Regions from separate parts of the Streptomyces sp. NPDC086787 genome, predicted to be linked through region 2. Evidence: riboswitches for the same ligand, from Rfam matches in the RefSeq annotation. Region 2 holds a riboswitch; the other holds the start of a gene.
The links. Region 2 has a riboswitch for cobalamin ahead of ACIPK3_RS03545 (prenyltransferase/squalene oxidase repeat-containing protein). Riboswitches for the same ligand answer to the same signal wherever they lie in the genome.
Positions count from the first base shown of each region.

Region 1: it holds a riboswitch for cobalamin, as region 2 does, so the genes downstream of both, metE (5-methyltetrahydropteroyltriglutamate--homocysteine S-methyltransferase) here and ACIPK3_RS03545 (prenyltransferase/squalene oxidase repeat-containing protein) in region 2, are expected to answer to the same signal.

Region 1 covers NZ_JBIVBC010000011.1:231,957-235,642, reverse strand. The annotation lists gene aceB (malate synthase A) at 1-399, shown strand, start outside; gene ACIPK3_RS24995 (3-hydroxybutyryl-CoA dehydrogenase) at 396-1,298, shown strand; cobalamin riboswitch at 1,383-1,528, shown strand; gene metE (5-methyltetrahydropteroyltriglutamate--homocysteine S-methyltransferase) at 1,715-3,686, shown strand, end outside.
Region 2 covers NZ_JBIVBC010000001.1:764,015-767,700, reverse strand. The annotation lists gene ACIPK3_RS03555 (aldehyde dehydrogenase) at 1-160, opposite strand, end outside; gene ACIPK3_RS03550 (MBL fold metallo-hydrolase) at 274-1,296, shown strand; cobalamin riboswitch at 1,359-1,489, shown strand; gene ACIPK3_RS03545 (prenyltransferase/squalene oxidase repeat-containing protein) at 1,606-2,826, shown strand; gene ACIPK3_RS03540 (SCO2322 family protein) at 2,823-3,458, shown strand; gene ACIPK3_RS03535 (CbiQ family ECF transporter T component) at 3,451-3,686, shown strand, end outside.

The DNA of each region.
Region 1 (3,686 bases), on a different contig from region 2:
GTGACGCCCTCGGACCTGCTGTCGGTGCGCCGGATCGGCGGGCCGCCCACCGACGAGGGCGTCCGGACGAACATCGCGGTGGCCCTCGGCTACTTCGACGCCTGGCTGCGCGGCCAGGGCGCGGTGGCGCTGAACGGTCTGATGGAGGACGCCGCCACGGCCGAGATCGCCCGCGTGCAGATCTGGCAGTGGCTGCGGCACCGGGTGATCGACCGCGAGACGGTCCTGCGCGTTCTCGACGAGGAGGTCACCGCTCTCGAAGCGGTCCGGCCCTGGGCGCCGGTCGAGGAGGCGCGAGAGCTGTTCGAGCGGACCGCGCTCGCCGGTGAACTGCCGCTCTTCTTCACCCCGGACGCCTACTCCCGTCGCCTCGTGCGGCGGACGGAGCGCCGGTCATGAGCGCCGGCATCGAGCGGGTGGGTGTCGTCGGCGGCGGACAGATGGGTGCCGGGATCGCCGAAGTGTGCGCGCTGGCCGGCCTGGACACCGTGGTCTGCGAGGCCGAGGCCACCGCCGCCCGCGCGGCGTGGGAACGGGTGACCCGCTCGCTCGACCGGGCCGTCCGGCGCGGCCGACTGGAGCCCGCCGCCGCCCAGGACGCCCTCGCCCGCCTCGTGTTCACCGGCGAACCGGACGACCTGGCCGACCGGCAGCTCGTCATCGAGGCCGTCACGGAGAACGCCGACGCGAAGACCGAGATCCTCGCCGCCCTCGACAAGATCGTCGAGGACCCGGCGGCGGTGCTGGCGACCAACACGTCCTCACTGCCCGTCATGCGCCTGGGCATGGCCACCGGCCGCGCCGACCGGGTCGTGGGCCTGCACTTCTTCAACCCCGTCCCGGTGCTGCCGCTGGTCGAGGTCGTGTCGTCCCTGCACACCGCGCCCGGGACCGTGTCCGCCGTGGAACGCTTCGCCACCGAGACCCTGGGCAAGAGGGTCATCCACTCCCGGGACCGCGCGGGCTTCGTCGTCAACGCCCTCCTCGTCCCCTACCTCCTCTCCGCGATCCGCATGGCCGAGTCCGGCTTCGCCACCGCCGAGGACATCGACACCGGCATGGAACTGGGCTGCGCCCACCCCATGGGGCCGCTGAGACTGGCCGACCTGATCGGCCTGGACACCGTCGCCTCGATCGCCGAATCACTCTACGAGGAGTTCCGTGAACCCCTCTACGCCCCTCCCCCGCTGCTCCAGCGCATGGTCGAGGCGGGGCTCCTGGGCCGCAAGACCGGCCGTGGGTTCCACGCGTACGCGCACCCCCCGTCACCCTCGTGGACCGACTCGCCGTCCGAATGATGGAGTTGACGCCTCGCAGCACCGGACAACCCCTTAGGCTGGCCGGTGCAGCTGGTTCGTCCCGTCCGCCAGGCGGGACGTCGCAAGAGGGAACCCGGTGGGAATCCGGGACTGCCCCGCAGCGGTGAGTGGGAACGACCGCCGTCATACGCACTGGGTCCACGGGATCCGGGAAGCGACGGCCAGTAGGTGTCTCGTACGACGGGGCGTGCCCGCGAGTCCGAAGACCTGCCCGTTGCCCGCGCGCGCACGATGCGCACGCGGATATCCCGGTGACCTCGTGGGCGGGTCGGCGTACATATCAGGCGGACGACCGCGCCGTGCCGCGCGGGACCGGGTCCGTCCGGTGCTGTCACGCTTCGCGTCCCCGTCCCGCCACCGGGATCTCAGGGAATCGTCTCGCGAAGGAGATCTCCGTGACCGCCAAGTCCGCAGCCGCGGCAGCACGGGCCACCGTGTACGGCTACCCCCGCCAGGGACAGAACCGGGAACTCAAGAAGGCCATCGAGGGCTACTGGAAGGGCCGCGTCACTGCGGACGCCCTCCGGGACACCGCGGCCGAACTGCGCCACGGCAACTGGCGGCAGCTCGCCGAGGCCGGCATCCACGAGGTGCCGACCGGTGACTTCTCGTACTACGACCACGTCCTCGACACCACGGTCATGGTCGGCGCGATCCCCGAGCGCCACCGCGCCGCCGTCGCCGCCGACGCCCTGGACGGCTACTTCGCCATGGCCCGCGGCGCCCAGGATGTCGCGCCGCTGGAGATGACCAAGTGGTTCGACACCAACTACCACTACCTGGTGCCCGAATTGGGACCGGACACGGCGTTCGCGGCCAACTCCTCCAAGCAGGTGGCCGAGTTGCGGGAGGCACTCGCCCTCGGCCTCACCGCCCGGCCGGTGCTCGTCGGCCCGGTCACCTATCTGCTGCTCGCCAAGTCCGCCCCGGGGGTGGCCGCGGACTTCGATCCGCTGACGCTGCTGGACCGTCTGCTGCCGGTGTACGCCGAGGTCCTGGCCGCCCTGCGCGCCGAAGGCGCGCAGTGGGTGCAGCTCGACGAACCCGCTCTGGTCCAGGACCGCACCCCGGCAGAGCTGAACGCCGCCGCGCGCGCCTACCGCGACCTCGGAGAACTCACCGACCGGCCGAAGCTGCTGGTCGCCTCGTACTTCGACCGGCTGGGCGAGGCCCTGCCGGTGCTCGCCAAGGCGCCGGTCGAGGGGATCGCCCTGGACTTCACGGGGCCCGCCGCGGCCAACCTGGACGCGCTCGCGGCCGTGGGCGGGCTGCCCGGCAGGCGGCTGGTCGCCGGTGTGGTCAACGGCCGCAACATCTGGGTCAATGACCTGGAGCGGTCCCTGTCCACGCTCGGCACCCTGCTGGGCCTGGCCGACCGGGTCGATGTGGCCGCCTCCTGCTCGCTGCTGCACGTGCCCCTCGACGCCACCGCGGAACGGGACATCGAGCCGCAGATCCTGCGCTGGCTCTCCTTCGCCCGGCAGAAGACGAGCGAGATCGTCACACTGGCGAAGGGGCTCGCCCAGGGCGCCGACACCATCACCGCCGAACTCGCCGCCAACCGCGCCGACCTGGCCTCCCGCGCCGGATCGCCGATCACCCACGACCCGGCGGTACGCGCCCGCGCCACCGCGGTCACCGACGCCGACGCCCGCCGCTCACAGTCGTACGCCGAACGGACCGCCGCCCAACGCGCGGCCCTGCGGCTGCCGTTGCTGCCGATCACGACCATCGGCTCCTTCCCGCAGACCGGCGAACTGCGTACCGCACGCGCCGACCTGCGGGCCGGGCGGATCGGCACCGTCGGCTACGAGGACCACGTCAGGACCGAGATCCAGGAGGTGATCGCCTTCCAGGAGAAGGCCGGCCTCGACGTCCTGGTGCACGGCGAGGCCGAACGCAACGACATGGTGCAGTACTTCGCCGAGCAGCTCACCGGCTGTCTCGCCACCCAGCACGGCTGGGTCCAGTCCTACGGCACCCGTTACGTCCGCCCGCCGATCCTCGCCGGGGACATCTCCCGGCCCGAGCCGATGACCGTACGCTGGACGACGTACGCCCAGTCCCTCACCGACCGTCCGGTCAAGGGCATGCTCACCGGTCCGGTCACCATGCTCGCCTGGTCCTTCGTACGCGACGACCAACCCCTCGCCGACACCGCCCGCCAAGTCGCCCTCGCCCTGCGCGACGAGGTCAACGACCTGGAGGAGGACGGCACTTCCGTCATCCAGGTGGACGAACCGGCGCTCCGCGAGACACTGCCCCTGCGGGCCGCGGACCGGCCCGCCTACCTGGACTGGGCGACGGAGGCCTTCCGGCTGTCCACCAGCGGCGTGCGTCCCGACACCCAGATCCACACCCACATGT
Region 2 (3,686 bases):
CCACCGCCACGGCCCGGTCCACGTCCTCGCGCGAGGCGTGCGGGACCCTGCCGATGACCTCCTCGGTATGGGGGGAGACGACCTCGATGACGTCCCCGCCGACCGGGTCGGTCAACTCCCCTCCGATGAACAGCTGTCCGTGTTCCACGAGCTCGGTCATGACCGACTGCCTCCTGCGGCACGCGTTTTTCTGACGCTGTTTCATTTCTGACGCTGTATCAGAACTGATATCAGTTCTAGTTTGGGTGGGCAATGGTCCCGGGCGGAGGTCAGATGACGAAGACGTTCGATCACGGCGGCGGGGTGCGTTCCCTGGCCGTGCCCATCCCGGACAACCCGCTCGGCCACACACTGGTGTACGTCGTGGACACCGACCGGGGGCCGGTGCTGGTGGACACCGGCTGGGACGACCCGGCCTCCTGGGACGCCCTCGTGGCCGGGCTGACCTCGTGCGGCACCTCGGTCGCGGAGATCCGGGGCGTGGTCGTCACCCACCACCACCCGGACCACCACGGGCTGTCGGGGCAGGTGCGGGAGGCCTCCGGAGCCTGGGTCGCGATGCACGCGGCCGACATCGCGATCGTGCGGCGCGCACGGCAGAACCGGCCGGAGCGCTGGTTCGCGTACATGGCCGCCAAACTCGACGCGGCCGGCGCACCCGAGGAGCACGTGGCACCGCTGCGCACCGCCCGCCGCACCCTGCCCGGCCTCTCCCCCGCACTGCCGGACCGGGAGATCGTCCCCGGCGAACTCCTCGACCTGCCGGGCCGCCGGCTGCGCGCCATCTGGACCCCGGGGCACACGCCGGGCCACGTCTGTCTGCACCTGGAGGAGGAGCACCCGGCCCAACTGCCCGGCCATGGGCGGCTGTTCTCGGGCGATCACCTGCTCCCGGGGATCACCCCGCACATCGGCCTCTACGAGGACCCGGACGACATGACCGTCACCGACCCGCTCGGCGACTACCTCGACTCCCTGGAGCGCGTCGGCCGTCTCGCTCCCGCCGAGGTGCTCCCCGCCCACCAGCACGCGTTCACCGACGCGGCCGCGCGCGTGCGGGAGCTGCTCGTCCACCACGAGGACCGCCTCGCCGGCCTGCTGGCCCTGCTCGCCGAGCCTCTCACCCCCTGGCAGCTGGCCGAACGCATGGAGTGGAACCGCCCCTGGGAGCAGATCCGCCACGGCTCCCGCAACATCGCGGTCTCGGAGGCCGAGTCCCATCTGCGCCGTCTGGTGAAACAGGGCCGGGCGGAAGCGGTGCCGGGGACCTCGCCGGTGGCCTACGTGGCGGTGTGACGAGCGCCCCGGGCCCGCCCCGCCCGGCGGTGTGCCGAGCACCACTCGGGCCCCGCGCCGACCGGCCGGTACAGTAGCCGGGTCGTCGTCACACCCGTACGGGGGAAAGCCGGTGCGAACCCGGCGCTGACCCGCAACCGTGAACCGTCCCGAGGGACGGCAAGCCGGACCTCCCCGGACGGACAGTTGACCCGGCTCAGGTGTGTCGGGGCTCGCCCGCGCACGACACCGTCGAGGTTTACGGAGTCGAGCCGCCCGGGGTGTCCCCTGTGCTGCGCGGCTCCCCGCAAGGAGAGGCATCCGCCGATCATGAACATCCACCGCAGCGCAGCGGTCCTGGCCGCCGTCGCCGTGATCGGCACGGCCGCGCCCGCCATGGCCGCCCCGTCCGCGTCCCCGTCCCCGTCGGCCGCACTGCCGTCCGGGCTGTACGGCAACGCCGATCCGAAGTTCGACGGCGTCTGGCGCCAGTCCCTCACCCTGCTCGCCCAGCACGCGGTCGGCCTGACGCCGGCCGACAAGGCCGTGGACTGGCTGACCGGGCAGCAGTGCGCCGACGGCTCCTTCGCCGCGTTCCGCGCCGACGCCACCAAGCCCTGTGCCGCCGGTACGGCCACGGCCGACATGACCGCCGTCGCCGTGCAGGCCCTGAAGGCGATCGGCGGTCACGACGCCGAGGCCGGCAAGGCGGTGACCTGGCTCAAGGCTCAGCAGAGCGCGGACGGCGGCTGGGGCTACCCGGGTTCGGGCAGCGACGCGAACACCACCGGGGGCGTCATCGCCGCGCTCACCGCGGTGGGCGAGAACCCCGCCGGGGTCAGCAAGGGCGGCAAGAACCCGTACGACGCGCTGGCCGCGCTGGCCGTGCCCTGCGGCAAGGACGGCGGCGGCGCGCTCGGCCTCCCGCCGATGAAGGGCGCCAAGCTCTCCGCCAACGCGTACGCGACGGCGGCCGGTGTGCTCGGCGCGCTGAACAAGGGGCTCGCGACGACCGCCGGGAAGGCGCGGTCGGGCGACGCCAAGTGCTCCGGCACCGACCTCAAGCCCGAGGACATCGCCCGCAACGGCACCGCCTACCTGACCGCCGAACTGCACCGCACCGGCGGCCACCTGGAGTCCGCGCTCGCCGGCGCCGAGCCCCAGCCCGACCACGGCAGCACCGCCTACACGGTCGTCGCGCTCGCCGCGCAGGGCTACACCGAGCAGGCACGGAAGCCGTACGCCTGGCTGGAGAAGAACTCCGTCAAGTGGGCGCAGCAGAGCGGCCCGGCGGCCTACGCCGAGCTGATCCTCGCCGCGCACGTCGTGGGCGGGAACCCGCGCGACTTCGGCGGCACGGACCTCGTGAAGGCGCTCAACGCGACCGGGCCCGCCCCGCAGGAGATGAAGAAGCCCACCGGGGCCGATACCGAGAAGGCGGACAAGTCCGACTCGGGCTACGGCGTGTGGTGGATCGTCGGCGTCGGCCTGGTCGCGGGCATCGGCGCCGGTTTCCTGCTCAGCGGCCGTAAGAAGCGGCAGCAGCCGTGACCGCTGTCCGCCGTGCCCTGCCGCTGCTCCTGGCCACGCTGATACTCGGCGCGGCCGTGGGCCGGGCCGACGCGGCCGGGTACCGCTACTGGTCCTTCTGGGAGCGCGACGGCCAGGGCTGGACGTACGCCACCCAGGGGCCGTCGACGGCCCGTCCCGCCGACGGGGACGTCCAGGGCTTCCGCTTCGCGGTGAGCGAGGACTCCGCGGACGCGACCCGGCCGCGCGGCACGGCGGACTTCCGTTCCATCTGCGCGGGCACGCCCGCCGCTCCGGGAAGGAAGCGGGTGGCGCTGGTCATCGACTTCGGTACGGCCGCCGACGCGTCCTCCGGGGAGCACCCGCCCGCGCCCCGGACGGCGTGCGCCCGGGTGGCCGGGGACGCGACGACGGCCGAGGCCCTGGCCTCGGTGGCGAAGCCCCTGCGCTATGACACCAACGCCCTGCTGTGCGCCATCTCGGGCTACCCGCAGCGGGGTTGCGGTGAGCAGGTGGCGGCCGGGAAGCCGGCGCCGAAGGCCCCCGGCGGGGGCGACGGCGGCCCGTCGGTGGGCCTGTACGCGGGCGCGGGAGCGGTCGTACTGCTCGGCGGCGCGGCCCTGTGGCAGGCGCGGCGGCGCAGGGATGCGTAGCCGGAGCGGCCTGCACCCCGGCGCCTGGTGGCTGTGGGCCCTGGGGCTCGGCACGGCCGCCACCCGCACCACCAACCCGCTCCTGCTCGGCCTGCTCGTCGCCGCGACCGGCTATGTGGTCGCCACCCACCGCACCGCGGCCCCCTGGTCCCGCTCCTACGCGGCCTTCGTCCGGCTGGCGCTCGCCGTGCTGGCCGTCCGGCTCGTCTTCGCGGTGCTCCTCGGCTC